Regions from separate parts of the Sphingomonas sp. BL-S-30 genome, predicted to be linked through region 3. Evidence: predicted binding sites of a transcription regulator. Region 3 holds the regulator's gene; each other region holds the start of a gene.
What was found. Region 3 encodes LexA, which represses DNA repair genes until DNA is damaged. Its sites were predicted from a motif close to GTTCCNCNCTTGTTCT; they were not measured.
Positions count from the first base shown of each region.

Region 1 (3,740 bases), 1.7 Mb from region 3:
GAGCCGCCGCAGGCGCCGGGCCGTGGACCGACCACCCATGCCATTCTCCGCCTCGCGCAGCGTGGCCTCCTCAGAAAGGTATCGAACTGCGCTGTATAGGCTCGTCGAGGCGAGACATGTCCGGCGCTTCCCTAGATGCGGAATTCTCATAGAGATGGTTTCGCATTTGATCCCGTTCTTCCTCTGGCTTCGCCGCCCAGATCACACGTAGCTGCTCATCCATTGGCGGGTAACTCGGCTCGTCATACGAGAGCTCACCGCCAAGAACCGTGTCCGCATCGAAGGCGAAACCGTCGACAAGCGGAAGACTCCAATCGACCGCGCCGAATGCCGAGTATGCAACCTGCGCTTTTCGGAGATCGGCCCCTTCCAGATTGCATCGGTAGACGATCGATTCCTGCAGCAGCACGTCCTCCATAAAGGCTCCACCGAGGTTGTCGTGATGCAGCTGCGCGCGGCGGAGCACAGCGTCATGCCAGTCGCTTCCGCTCAAATCGCAGTGACCAATCCGCGTATGGTGCAGGCGCGCATCGACAAAGTTCGTTTCCTTCATCTCGCACTTGTCGAACTCGCAGCCTTTCATCTCCGCTGCTCGGAAGCTGACGCCGTCCAAGGTGGAGTTCGTGAACCTGCAACCGCTCAGGTCGACCTCGGCGAAGGATGCGCCAGACAGGTCGCATTCGACGAAATCGATCCTCTCCAGCAGCGTAAAGTCGGGGAGGCGAAGATCCTTCAGCGACCGCCGCGTGAACACGGTGCCTTCCGTGAAAACATGCTTCCATTCTTCGTAAACGATATCGCGGACAGCCTGATGTACTCGGCGCGAAACGACGGAGGACTGCGCTATATCCGCCGTCCCCTCCTCCTGGCTGTCCCCGGACGCGTCGCGAACCCGTCCGTCCAGGACGGAAAGCACGAGCTCGAAGGCGCCCAAGCGGAAGCTGGGTCCATATTCGCCCCGAAGATAGGGCCGGAGCTGGTGCAACGCAGCGACCTGAAGGGCAACGCGTGCACCGAAGGGAAGCTTCTCGTCGATCGCGCCGGCGGCGCGCAGCTGGAGTTCGCTGAACTCCTTGAGCGTCGTATCCTTGCGCGCATTCTCGAGTTGCTGACGGACGCTCAGGTCACGCCAATGCCAGAGCATCAAGCCGATCGGCAGGCCGAAGACCAAGAGCAACGCCTGGAAGAGGTCCCTCCACTCCGGTCCCTCGCCATGCTCCGGCATGAAAAAGCGCCAGACCAGATGGCCTTGGTCAAAAGCCAGATCGAGAATGGCAACCAATGCCGCGCAGCAGACCGCCACGCTCATCAGCTTTATCGGGCGATCCAGTCCGGCCACCACCGGTGCGAAGGCGCGGGCTAGAGCAGGTATTGTCCATACCGTGCGAGTGCCATCCGCATCGGGCCGGCTCGTGAACCGAACCTCCAGCCTCCAAGGGAGAGGCGAGCGCAACCAGCCAACGATTTGCGCGAGCGTCACAGTTCGAGCAGAAGCTGGTCCGGGTGCTCCACGGGCACGGGTCGATCCAATCGATCCAACAAGGTCTCCGCGATCTCCTGCGCCGCGCGCTGCCGCAATCGTAGATCGCGCATGGCGAGTCCGATCAACGCCCAGGCGGGCGCATCGAGAATGATGGCGCCGAGCGCCGCGCTGTCGGGTGCGAATCGATCCATGCCCGATCGTTAGAACAAAAAAGGAACATCATAAAGCCCGGAGGGTGCATGCTACCGCTCGCCTCAAGGCTTCCGTCGTGCTCGGTCCAAGGGCCAGCGAAAAATATTCTCGTGTCGGCCCCGTAGTTGATCCTGCGCCGCGTCAATCCCCCCAACGCCGGAACAACCGGCGATGGGAGGGAAGAATGACGATCTCGAAAAAGGCGCTATGCGCCGCGCTGCTCGCCGCCACCGCGTTCCCCACCGGCATGGTTATCTTACCGGCCTGCGCGCAGGAGGCGCCGACGGCCTTCGACCTGCCCGGACAGGACCTAGCTACGGCGCTGCGCGCCGTAGCACGCCAGGGTGGTCGGGAGATCCTGTTCGCGGACGGGGACGTGCGCGGGCGCCGGTCGGCGGCGGTCCGGGGCAGCTTCACGGTCGAGCAGGCGGTGCGTCTCGCCATCGGCGGCAGCCATCTGATCGTGGAGGAGCAGGCTGGGGCGCTGGTCGTGCGGGTGCGTCCTCAAGCGGCCGAGGAGGATAGCGCGGATACGCCAATCACGGTGACCGGCACGCGCATCCGCGGTGCCAGCGGCCCGTCGCCGGTCATCGTGATGACGCGGCGGGGATTGGAGGAACAGGGCCTGCCCGACATGGCAAGCATCTCGCGGATCATCCCGCAGAATTTCACCGGAGGGCAAAACCCCGGGGTCGCGGGGGGCGGTGACCAGGGCGGATACAATAACATCAATAACGCGACGACGCTCAACCTTCGCGGGTTGGGCTCGGACGCGACGTTGACGCTCATCAATGGTCACCGCCTTCCTTACGACGCCGTCAATCAGGGCGTCGACATCTCGATCATCCCCCTGGCGGCGCTCGATCGCATCGAGGTAATCACCGACGGAGCCTCCGCTCTCTACGGCTCGGACGCTGTGGGCGGCGTCGCCAACCTCATCCTGCGCCGCGATTATGATGGCCTCCAGACCAGCGCCCGTGTCGGCGCCTCGACCGAAGGCGGCAACGTCCAGCAGCAATATTCCGGGGTCGGCGGCAAGCGCTGGACCGGCGGCGGGTTCATGGCCGCGCTCGACTATAGCAAGACGACGCCGGTCTACGCCGACCAGCGCGACTATTCGCGCGGCCTTCATCCTTCGCAGATGATCGCGAGCGGCGGGCGGCAGGTCAGCGGCGTGCTTGCCGCGCACCAGGACCTTGCCGGCTGGGCATCGCTGGAGCTCGACGCCCAGCTCGCCGATCGCCGCGCGCGCAAGACCAACGCCTTCTCGGTGACCGACCCGGCGACCTATTTCGGGCAGGTCAACCTGCCGGTCGTGCGCTCCTATGCGATCACGCCGTCACTGCATCTCCGGCCCGGCGGCGGCTGGGAGGCGACGCTCGAGGTGACGCAGGGGGAGAGCGCCACCGTCAGCACAGCGATGCGCTACACGGGCGGCGCCCTGCTGGTCGGTCGCACCGCCTATGACGACTATCTCACCAACTTCGAGGCGAGCGCCGAGGGCCCGCTGGTCCGCTTGCCGGGCGGCGACGTGCGGCTCGCTTTGGGCGGCGGCTATCGGCGATTCCGGCTCGCGTTCAATGTCCGGGCGACCAGCGGCGGCGTCACGCAGGTGATGCGCGACGCGGTCGAGCGGCGGGAAAGCCGCTTTGGCTATGGCGAACTGTCTGTGCCGCTGGTCGGCGCCGCCAATCGCATGCCGCTGGTCGACGCACTGTGCCTCAGCGCCGCTGTCCGCTACGAGGACTATAAGGGGATCGACGCGGTCGCGACCCCCAAGCTCGGCCTGGTCTATGCGCCGCATCCCGACGTCACCCTCAAATATAGCTGGGGCCGCTCGTTCAAGATCCCGACGTTGCAGCAGGTCAACCAGTCGCGCGAAGCCATCCTGCTGGACGAGAGCGAGTTCTCGCCGCAGCCCGCCCCGGCGCTGCCTCCAGGCTCGACCGTGCTGCTCCTGGCCGGCGGCAATCCCGACCTGCGTGCCGAGCGGGCGACCAGCTCAACGCTGTCGATCGAGTTCAAACCGCGCCTCCTGAAGGGCCTGCGCATCGAGGCGAGCTGG
Region 1 is NZ_CM145481.1:4,709,704-4,713,443, forward strand. It holds gene ACZ1I5_RS22170 (pentapeptide repeat-containing protein) at 71-1,309, opposite strand; gene ACZ1I5_RS22175 (DUF6771 family protein) at 1,477-1,674, opposite strand; gene ACZ1I5_RS22180 (TonB-dependent receptor domain-containing protein) at 1,860-3,740, shown strand, end outside.
Region 1: a site for LexA is predicted at 1,686-1,701, ahead of ACZ1I5_RS22175 (DUF6771 family protein). Genes of this name have one in related genera too.

Region 2 (3,740 bases), 610 kb from region 3:
GATTGCCATGGTCGAGCCGGTCGACATCGAGCAGGTCGAGCGCCTGATAGACATAATCGGGCGGGCCTTCCTCGCCGGCATGGGCGACGAGGCGCAGCCCCCTGGCGCGGGCGGCGGCGAAGACGCGGGCAAATTTCTCGGGCGGATGGCCGAGCTCGGACGAATCGAGCCCGACCGCGTCGATCCGGTCGAGCCAGGGCTCGGCCGCTTCCAGCGTGGCGAACGCCGCGTCCTCGTCGAGATGGCGCAGGAAGCTCAGGATCAGCTTCGTGGTCATGCCATGCCGGGCTTTCGCGGCGTCCATGCCCGCCAGCAGCCCTTCGATCACCGTGCCGAAGGCGATGCCGCGATCGGTGTGAGTCTGGGGATCGAACATGATCTCGGCATGGACGACGCCGTCCGCCGCGGCGCGGTCGAAATAGGCCGTGGCCAGGTCGCGGAAATCCTCCTGCGTCTGCAGCACGGCCGCGCCGGCATAATAGATGTCGAGGAAATCCTGCAGCCGGGAGAAACTGTACGCGGCGCGGACCTCCTCGACGCTGGCATAGGGAATGGCGATGCCGTTGCGCGTTGCGAGGGCGAACATCAGCTCGGGCTCGAGGCTGCCCTCGATATGGAGGTGGAGTTCCGCCTTGGGCAGGCCGGCGATGAAATCCTGGGTCATGACGCTTCATCGCGCGGCTTGTCGATCCCGGCAAGCCCGCTAGCATCAGACCGCAGGCCCCGTATGGCTAGTGGCGACGGCCCTGCAGTGGCAAAGTGGCGCCGGGGTGAGTTCTTCGGGATAGGGGATAATCATGATCTCTATGATGGCTATCACGATCGGGGCAGTAGTCGTTCCGACCGATGCAGTATCATCCTGCGCTCAAGAGATTCACGCCACCGCGACAGCTTCTCGCCTCCCCGACCTGCCACCGGAGATTCGCGATGACCTAGCCAGAATTTCAAACAATGAGATGGCCGAGAGCGGCTCGCCCATCCTGCAGACCGATGCTCCCAGCAAAGCGGACGCTAAACTACCTACCAGTCGCTTCATGCAGGCGATCCTGGTGAAAGACATGCCCTACGCCAAAGACATGTGGTTCGTGTCGTTCGAGGTGTCGATGAGCACGCCGCGTACTGTCGGTTACTATCGCAGCCAGTCGGGATACTACACGAGGGCGCAGTTATGGAATTTTGGTGGGCCGCCGTGTGAAGCGATCAAAGCCGCCCTAAAGGGGGTAACGTCTGCCGGATTCATTCGCTGAATCCTCCGACTGCAGAAAAATTTCGTTCCACTCTTGTTCTCCTGGAACAAACCATATACGGAGCTTCCAACACGCATTGAATGCGTGGCACGATCAGTCTAGCGACGGAGGCTCCTGTGGCGGCATCTTTGAAGGTCATCGACAACAAAATGGCAGTCTCCAACGACAAGGCGAGCTCCGAGCGCGCCAAGGCACTCGACGCGGCGCTCGCTCAGATCGATCGCGCATTCGGCAAGGGCTCGGCCATGCGGCTGGGCTCCAAGGAAACCATGCAGGTCGAGGCGATCTCGACCGGCTCGCTCGGGCTCGACATCGCGCTCGGCGTTGGCGGCCTGCCGCGCGGCCGCGTGATCGAGATCTACGGGCCGGAAAGCTCGGGCAAGACCACGCTCGCGCTCCACGTCATCGCCGAGGCACAGCGGAACGGCGGCACGGCGGCGTTCGTCGATGCCGAGCATGCGCTCGACCCGGTCTATGCCAAGAAGCTCGGCGTCAATATCGACGAGCTGATCGTGTCGCAGCCCGACACCGGCGAACAGGCGCTCGAGATCGTCGACACCCTGGTGCGGTCCAACGCGATCGACGTGCTGGTGGTCGATTCGGTCGCGGCTCTGGTGCCGCGCGCGGAAATCGAGGGCGAGATGGGCGACAGCCATGTCGGCCTTCAGGCCCGGCTGATGTCGCAGTCGCTGCGCAAGCTGACCGGCTCGATCAGCCGCTCGCGCTGCATGGTGATCTTCATCAACCAGCTGCGCATGAAGATCGGCGTGATGTACGGCAACCCGGAGACCACGACGGGCGGCAATGCGCTGAAATTCTACGCCTCGGTCCGTCTCGACATCCGTCGCACCGGGCAGATCAAGGACCGCGAGGAAATCATCGGCAACACCACCCGGGTGAAGGTCGTCAAGAACAAGGTCGCGCCGCCGTTCAAGCAGGTCGAATTCGACATCATGTACGGCCAGGGCATCTCCAAGATCGGCGAGATCCTCGATCTCGGCGTGAAGGCGGGGCTGGTCGAGAAGTCGGGCGCCTGGTTCTCCTACGACAGCGTGCGCATCGGCCAGGGCCGGGAGAATTCGAAGACCTTCCTCAAGGAAAACCCCGAAATGTCCAATCGCCTGGAAAAGGCGATCCGGGCCCGGACCGACAAGGTCGCCGAAGAGATGATGGCCGGCCCCGAGCCCGAGGACGATGACGGCGATCTCTGAGACCTGACTTCACGCGGCGTTTCCCCGTCGCAAAACCCGGAAAGGCCCGCCCGCGTCGGCGGGCCTTTCATATTGTGGGGCACGGGGTTTGGCCGGGGATTTCGGGTTGGGATTGAGGGCTGCGATTTCCCTTCGCCATGCTGGTTCGCCCGGCGGATGCGGGATAGAGCGGCCCCGGCGGGCCTTTGATCGCGCGAATGTGGAGACGGAAAGCATGACGAGCGCGAACGACTGGTCCGGCACGGTCGGCGATGTCTGGGCGGAGGAATGGCAGCGGACCGACCGCTGCCTCGCCGGGCTGGCGGCGCATCTCAACGCCGCGATCCTCGACATGGCGGCGTCGGGCAGCAAGACGATCGTCGATATCGGCTGCGGCGCCGGCGCTACCAGCCTGGCCGCGGCCGGGGCATTGCCGGAGCGGCAGGTAGTCGGGATCGACATCTCGCCCTCGCTGATCGCAATCGCCACCGAACGCGCGCGCGGCCTGGACAATCTCTCCTTCCGCTGCGGCCCGGCGGAGGATCATCTCGCCGGTCTCGCACCCGTAGATCTCATCGTCTCGCGCCACGGCGTGATGTTCTTCCCCGATCCCGTTACGGCCTTTGCGACCTTGCGCGAGGGGACGGAGCCCGGCGCCGGCCTGATCTTTTCCTGTTTCCGGGAAACGGCGCTCAACCCTTGGGCGACCGAGCTCGTCACCGCCGCCATCGGCGACATGCCGCCGGCGCCTGAGGGTTACGTGCCCGGCCCCTTCGCCTTTGCCGATCCGGATTTCGTCCGTGCCATGCTGGACGCGGCGGGATGGTCGCGGATCGAGGCCAGACCGGTCGATTTCGCCTATCGCGCCGGACAGGGGATCGATCCGCTCGCCGATGCGCTGAGCCTGTTGCAGCGGATCGGGCCGGCTGCGTCGCTGCTCCGCCAGGCGCCGGCCGGGGAGCGGGCGGCGATGCTGGGCCGGGTCGAGGCCGTCATCGCGCGTCACCGTTCCGGCGATGTCGTGGATTTCCCGGCCGCGGCGTGGTTATGGTCGGCACACAACAGATAAGAGAGGATCGCCCATGACGATCATCGTGCACCACCTCGAAAATTCCCGCTCGCAGCGCATCCTGTGGATGCTCGAGGAGCTCGGCATGCCTTATGAGGTCAGGCGGTACGAGCGGAACAAGCAGACCATGCTTGCCCCGCCCGAGCTGAAAAAGGTGCACCCGCTCGGCAAGTCGCCGGTGATCGAAGACAGCGACGACGGCCGGGTCATTGCCGAAACCGGCGCGATCATCGA
Region 2 is NZ_CM145481.1:1,955,103-1,958,842, forward strand. It holds gene ACZ1I5_RS08960 (adenosine deaminase) at 1-664, opposite strand, end outside; gene ACZ1I5_RS08965 (hypothetical protein) at 798-1,247, shown strand; gene recA (recombinase RecA) at 1,364-2,458, shown strand; gene ACZ1I5_RS08975 (class I SAM-dependent methyltransferase) at 2,673-3,506, shown strand; gene ACZ1I5_RS08980 (glutathione S-transferase family protein) at 3,520-3,740, shown strand, end outside.
Region 2: a site for LexA is predicted at 1,272-1,287, ahead of recA (recombinase RecA). Genes of this name have one in related genera too.

Region 3 (3,740 bases):
GGCGAGAGCGCGGCCGGCCGGCCCTTCGCCGGCGAGGTCGGCACGATGGAGGCGGCGCGTATCTTCACTGGCGCCGCGATGCCCGCCGGCGCTGACACCGTGCTGGTGCAGGAGGAGGCAAGGCAGGAGGGCGACCTGATCCTCCTCACCGGCGAAGGGCCCGGCGCCTGGGGCAAGAACACGCGCCGCAAGGGCCTCGACTTCTCCACCGGCGACCTGCTCATCCCTCAGGGCGCGCGCCTCACCCCGGCCCGGATCGCGGTGGCGGCAACCGGCGGGCACGGCGCTCTCCCCGTCACCCGCCGCCTTCGTGTCGCGATCGTCGCGACCGGCGACGAGCTGGTCGTACCGGGCAGCGCGCTGACGGACGAAGTGCTGCCCGAGTCCAACGGCGCCATGCTGGCCGCGCTGCTCGCCGACCTGCCCGTCGAGGTGATCGACCTCGGCATCCTGCCCGACCGGCTCGATGTAACCACCGCTGCCTTTGCCGCGGTCGATGCCGACATCCTCGTCACCACCGGCGGCGCCTCGGTCGGCGACCACGATCTGGTCCGCCCGGCGCTCGCTGCCGCGGGCGGCAGCATCGATTTCTGGCGGATCGCGCTCCGCCCGGGCAAGCCGATGATGGCGGGCCGGCTCGGCGGCGCGGTGGTGCTCGGCCTGCCGGGCAACCCGGTTTCGGCCTTCGTCACCGCCTTCCTGTTCCTCCGCCCGCTGATCGCTATCATGGCGGGCGCGCCCGATCCGTTCCCGCGCACCGCCACCGCGATCCTCGGCGAGGACCTGCCGGCGAACGACCACCGCCAGGATTATCTGCGCGCCGCGATCCGCGACGGCCATGTCTTCGCCGCCGGCATTCAGGACAGTTCGATGCTGCTGACGCTCGCCCGCGCCGACTGCCTGATCGTCCGCGCGCCCAATGCACCGGCGCTCGGCGCCGGCGAGGTGGTGGAAATCCTTCCATTCGCTTGACACGGCACCGGAACATTGCATAAACGTTCCCAGTCTGTTCCGACGGAGGAATTGGGATGCTTACCCGCAAGCAGCACGAGCTGATCTGCTTCATCAACGACCGGCTCGAGGCGAGCGGCGTTTCGCCCTCGTTCGAGGAAATGAAGGAGGCGCTCGACCTCAAGTCCAAATCGGGCGTCCACCGCCTGATCAGCGCGCTGGAGGAACGCAAGTTCATCCGCCGCCTGCCCAACCGCGCCCGCGCGCTCGAAGTGCTGCGCATGCCGGAACGGCCCGAGGCAGTGCGCAAGGGCGCCGCTGCGGCCGCCGCGCCGACCGGCAATGTGAAGAAGCTCCCCGAGCCGGCGAACGACGTGATCGAGATTCCGCTGCACGGCCGGATCGCGGCCGGCGTGCCGATCGAGGCGTTCGAGGGCCAGTCGATGCTCGCGGTGCCCGCCGCATTGCTCGGCGGCGGCGAACATTATGCGCTCGAGGTCTCGGGTGACTCGATGGTCGATGCCGGCATCCTCGACGGCGATTATGCCCTGATCCGTCGCGCCGACACGGCGCGCGACGGCGAGATCGTCGTGGCGCTGATCGACGACAGCGAAGCGACGCTCAAATATTTCCGGAAGGAAGGCGCGATGATCCGCCTCGATCCGGCGAACCGCGCCTATGATCCGCAGCGTTATTCTCCACATCAGGTGCGCGTGCAGGGTAAGCTCGCCGGCCTGCTCCGCCGCTACGTCTGACCGGGACGGGCGCCGCCACCCGCCAGGGGTGGCGGTCGCCCGGCTGCAACACGGTGGTGACATGGCCGGTACGCAGCGTCACCGCGACACCACCGGTCTTGGCCAGCATGTCGCGGTCTAGCTTTAGCCAGCGCGGGCGGCAGCCATCGGGCAGCCAGCGCTCGCTGACCACGATATCGGCGGTGGCGCATGCCGCGATCAGCTCGCCCGCCGGCACCAGATAGGCGCTCCGCGTCGCGAGGATCCGCCAGCTCCGGCCGCCCGCCTTCTGCTCGACCAGACAGAGATCGCGGCTGCACCGCGCCTCTGGTTGATCGGCGAGGAACAGGGGCTCGCCGTCCACCCCGCTATTCTCCGCCAGCATGTCCGACGTGTAGTCGCCGACCCGATCACGCAGCAGCGCCAGCCCGCCCCGCGCCGTCCGGATCGCGACATGCCGTCCGTCGCCGGTGACGAGCAGGTCGGGCGTCGGCGTCGTCAGCGCCCAGGCAGCGCCCATCGCGAACGGCACGCCGCCGAGCCGCCGCCATCGCGTCCGCCACAAGGCGACCCACAGTCCGCCGAACGCCATCAGCCCGAAAGCCCCACCCGGCATCGCCGGTAGCGCCGCAACCGATCCGGGGATGCTCGCGGTGGCATGCGCGATCCACAGCAGCAGATCGAGCGACCGCGCCGTCAGCCACCACAAGGGCGCGCCAATCCCCGCCAGGTCGAACAATAGCGCCAGCGCTTCGAGCGGCATGACGATGAAGGTGGTCAGCGGGATCGCGACGATATTGGCGACCGCGCCGTAAATGCCCGCCTTGTGAAAATGGAACAGCGCGATCGGGATCAGCGACAGCTCGACCACCACGCCGGTCAGTAGCAGCGACAGAAGCGTGCGCCCGAGCTTCTGCCACCACGCCTGCTCGCGCGGCGCGAACCATGCCTTCACTCGCGGATGCTCGTGCAGCGCGACGATCGCCGCGACCGCCGCGAAGGAGAGCTGGAAACTCGGCCCGGCCAGCGCGTCGGGGAAGAGCAGCAGCACGATGAAGGCGCCGGCCGCGACCAGCCGCAGCGTAATCGCCTCGCGCCCCATCGCCATCGCGATCAGTACCAGCAGCGCCGCGACGCAGGATCGGACCGTCGGCACCTCGGCACCGGTCAGCCAGGTATAACCGATCGCCGCCACTGCACCCGCCCCGGCAGCGATCAGCGGCAGGCGGAAACGCAGCGCCAGCCACGGGCTGAGCGCGAGCAACCGCAACACCAATAGCATCACTGCGCCGACCACCGCAGTGATGTGCAGCCCGCTGACCGATAGGAGATGCGCCAGCCCCGACCGGCGCATCGCTTCGGCATCCTCCTCGGAGATGCCGCCCTGGTCCCCGGTCGCCAGCGCCGCCGCAATCGCCCCGCCGCCGCCCGGCGCGCTCGCCTGGATGTGTTTCGACAGCCTTTCGCGCAGGCCCGCACCGCTGGACGCACCCGGGCCGACGATGCTGACCGGCCCGAAGCCACGCCCGGTAGCGCCTATCCCATCGAACCAGGCGACACGCGCATAATCATACGCCCCCGGCACCGCAGGCTGGGGTGGCGGCATCAGCCGCGCGCCGAGCCGGATCGTCGCGCCCCGCGACAGCCCGGCCGGCACATCCGCCTCGGCGAGGTTGACGCGGACATGCTGCGGCAAGGTCGGCAGCGGCCGCGTGTCCTTGTGTCCGGGACGCGCCGGAACGGCCACGACACGAACCGGCGTCAACCGCAACCGCACCAGATCGCGCGACGGCAGCGGCTCGGCTCGTTCCACCCGCGCTTCGAAGGTCGCGATCACCGGACGGGCCAGCACCTGTCCGTCCGACCTCTCCGCCCGCCACCAGATCAGCGCCAGCCCCGCCGCCGCGAGCAGCGACCCCACCGCCACCACGCGCCCGGCCCGCCCGCCGCGCCCGATGGCGATCGCGAACAACGCCACGCCGGCCAGCGCGAGCAACAGCGTCCACCACCATGCCGGATCAGGCAACACGAGCCACGCGGCGATCCCCGCGCCGA
Region 3 is NZ_CM145481.1:1,341,203-1,344,942, reverse strand. It holds gene ACZ1I5_RS06255 (molybdopterin molybdotransferase MoeA) at 1-972, shown strand, start outside; gene lexA (transcriptional repressor LexA) at 1,029-1,706, shown strand; partial or broken gene ACZ1I5_RS06245 (ComEC/Rec2 family competence protein) at 1,711-3,740, opposite strand, start outside.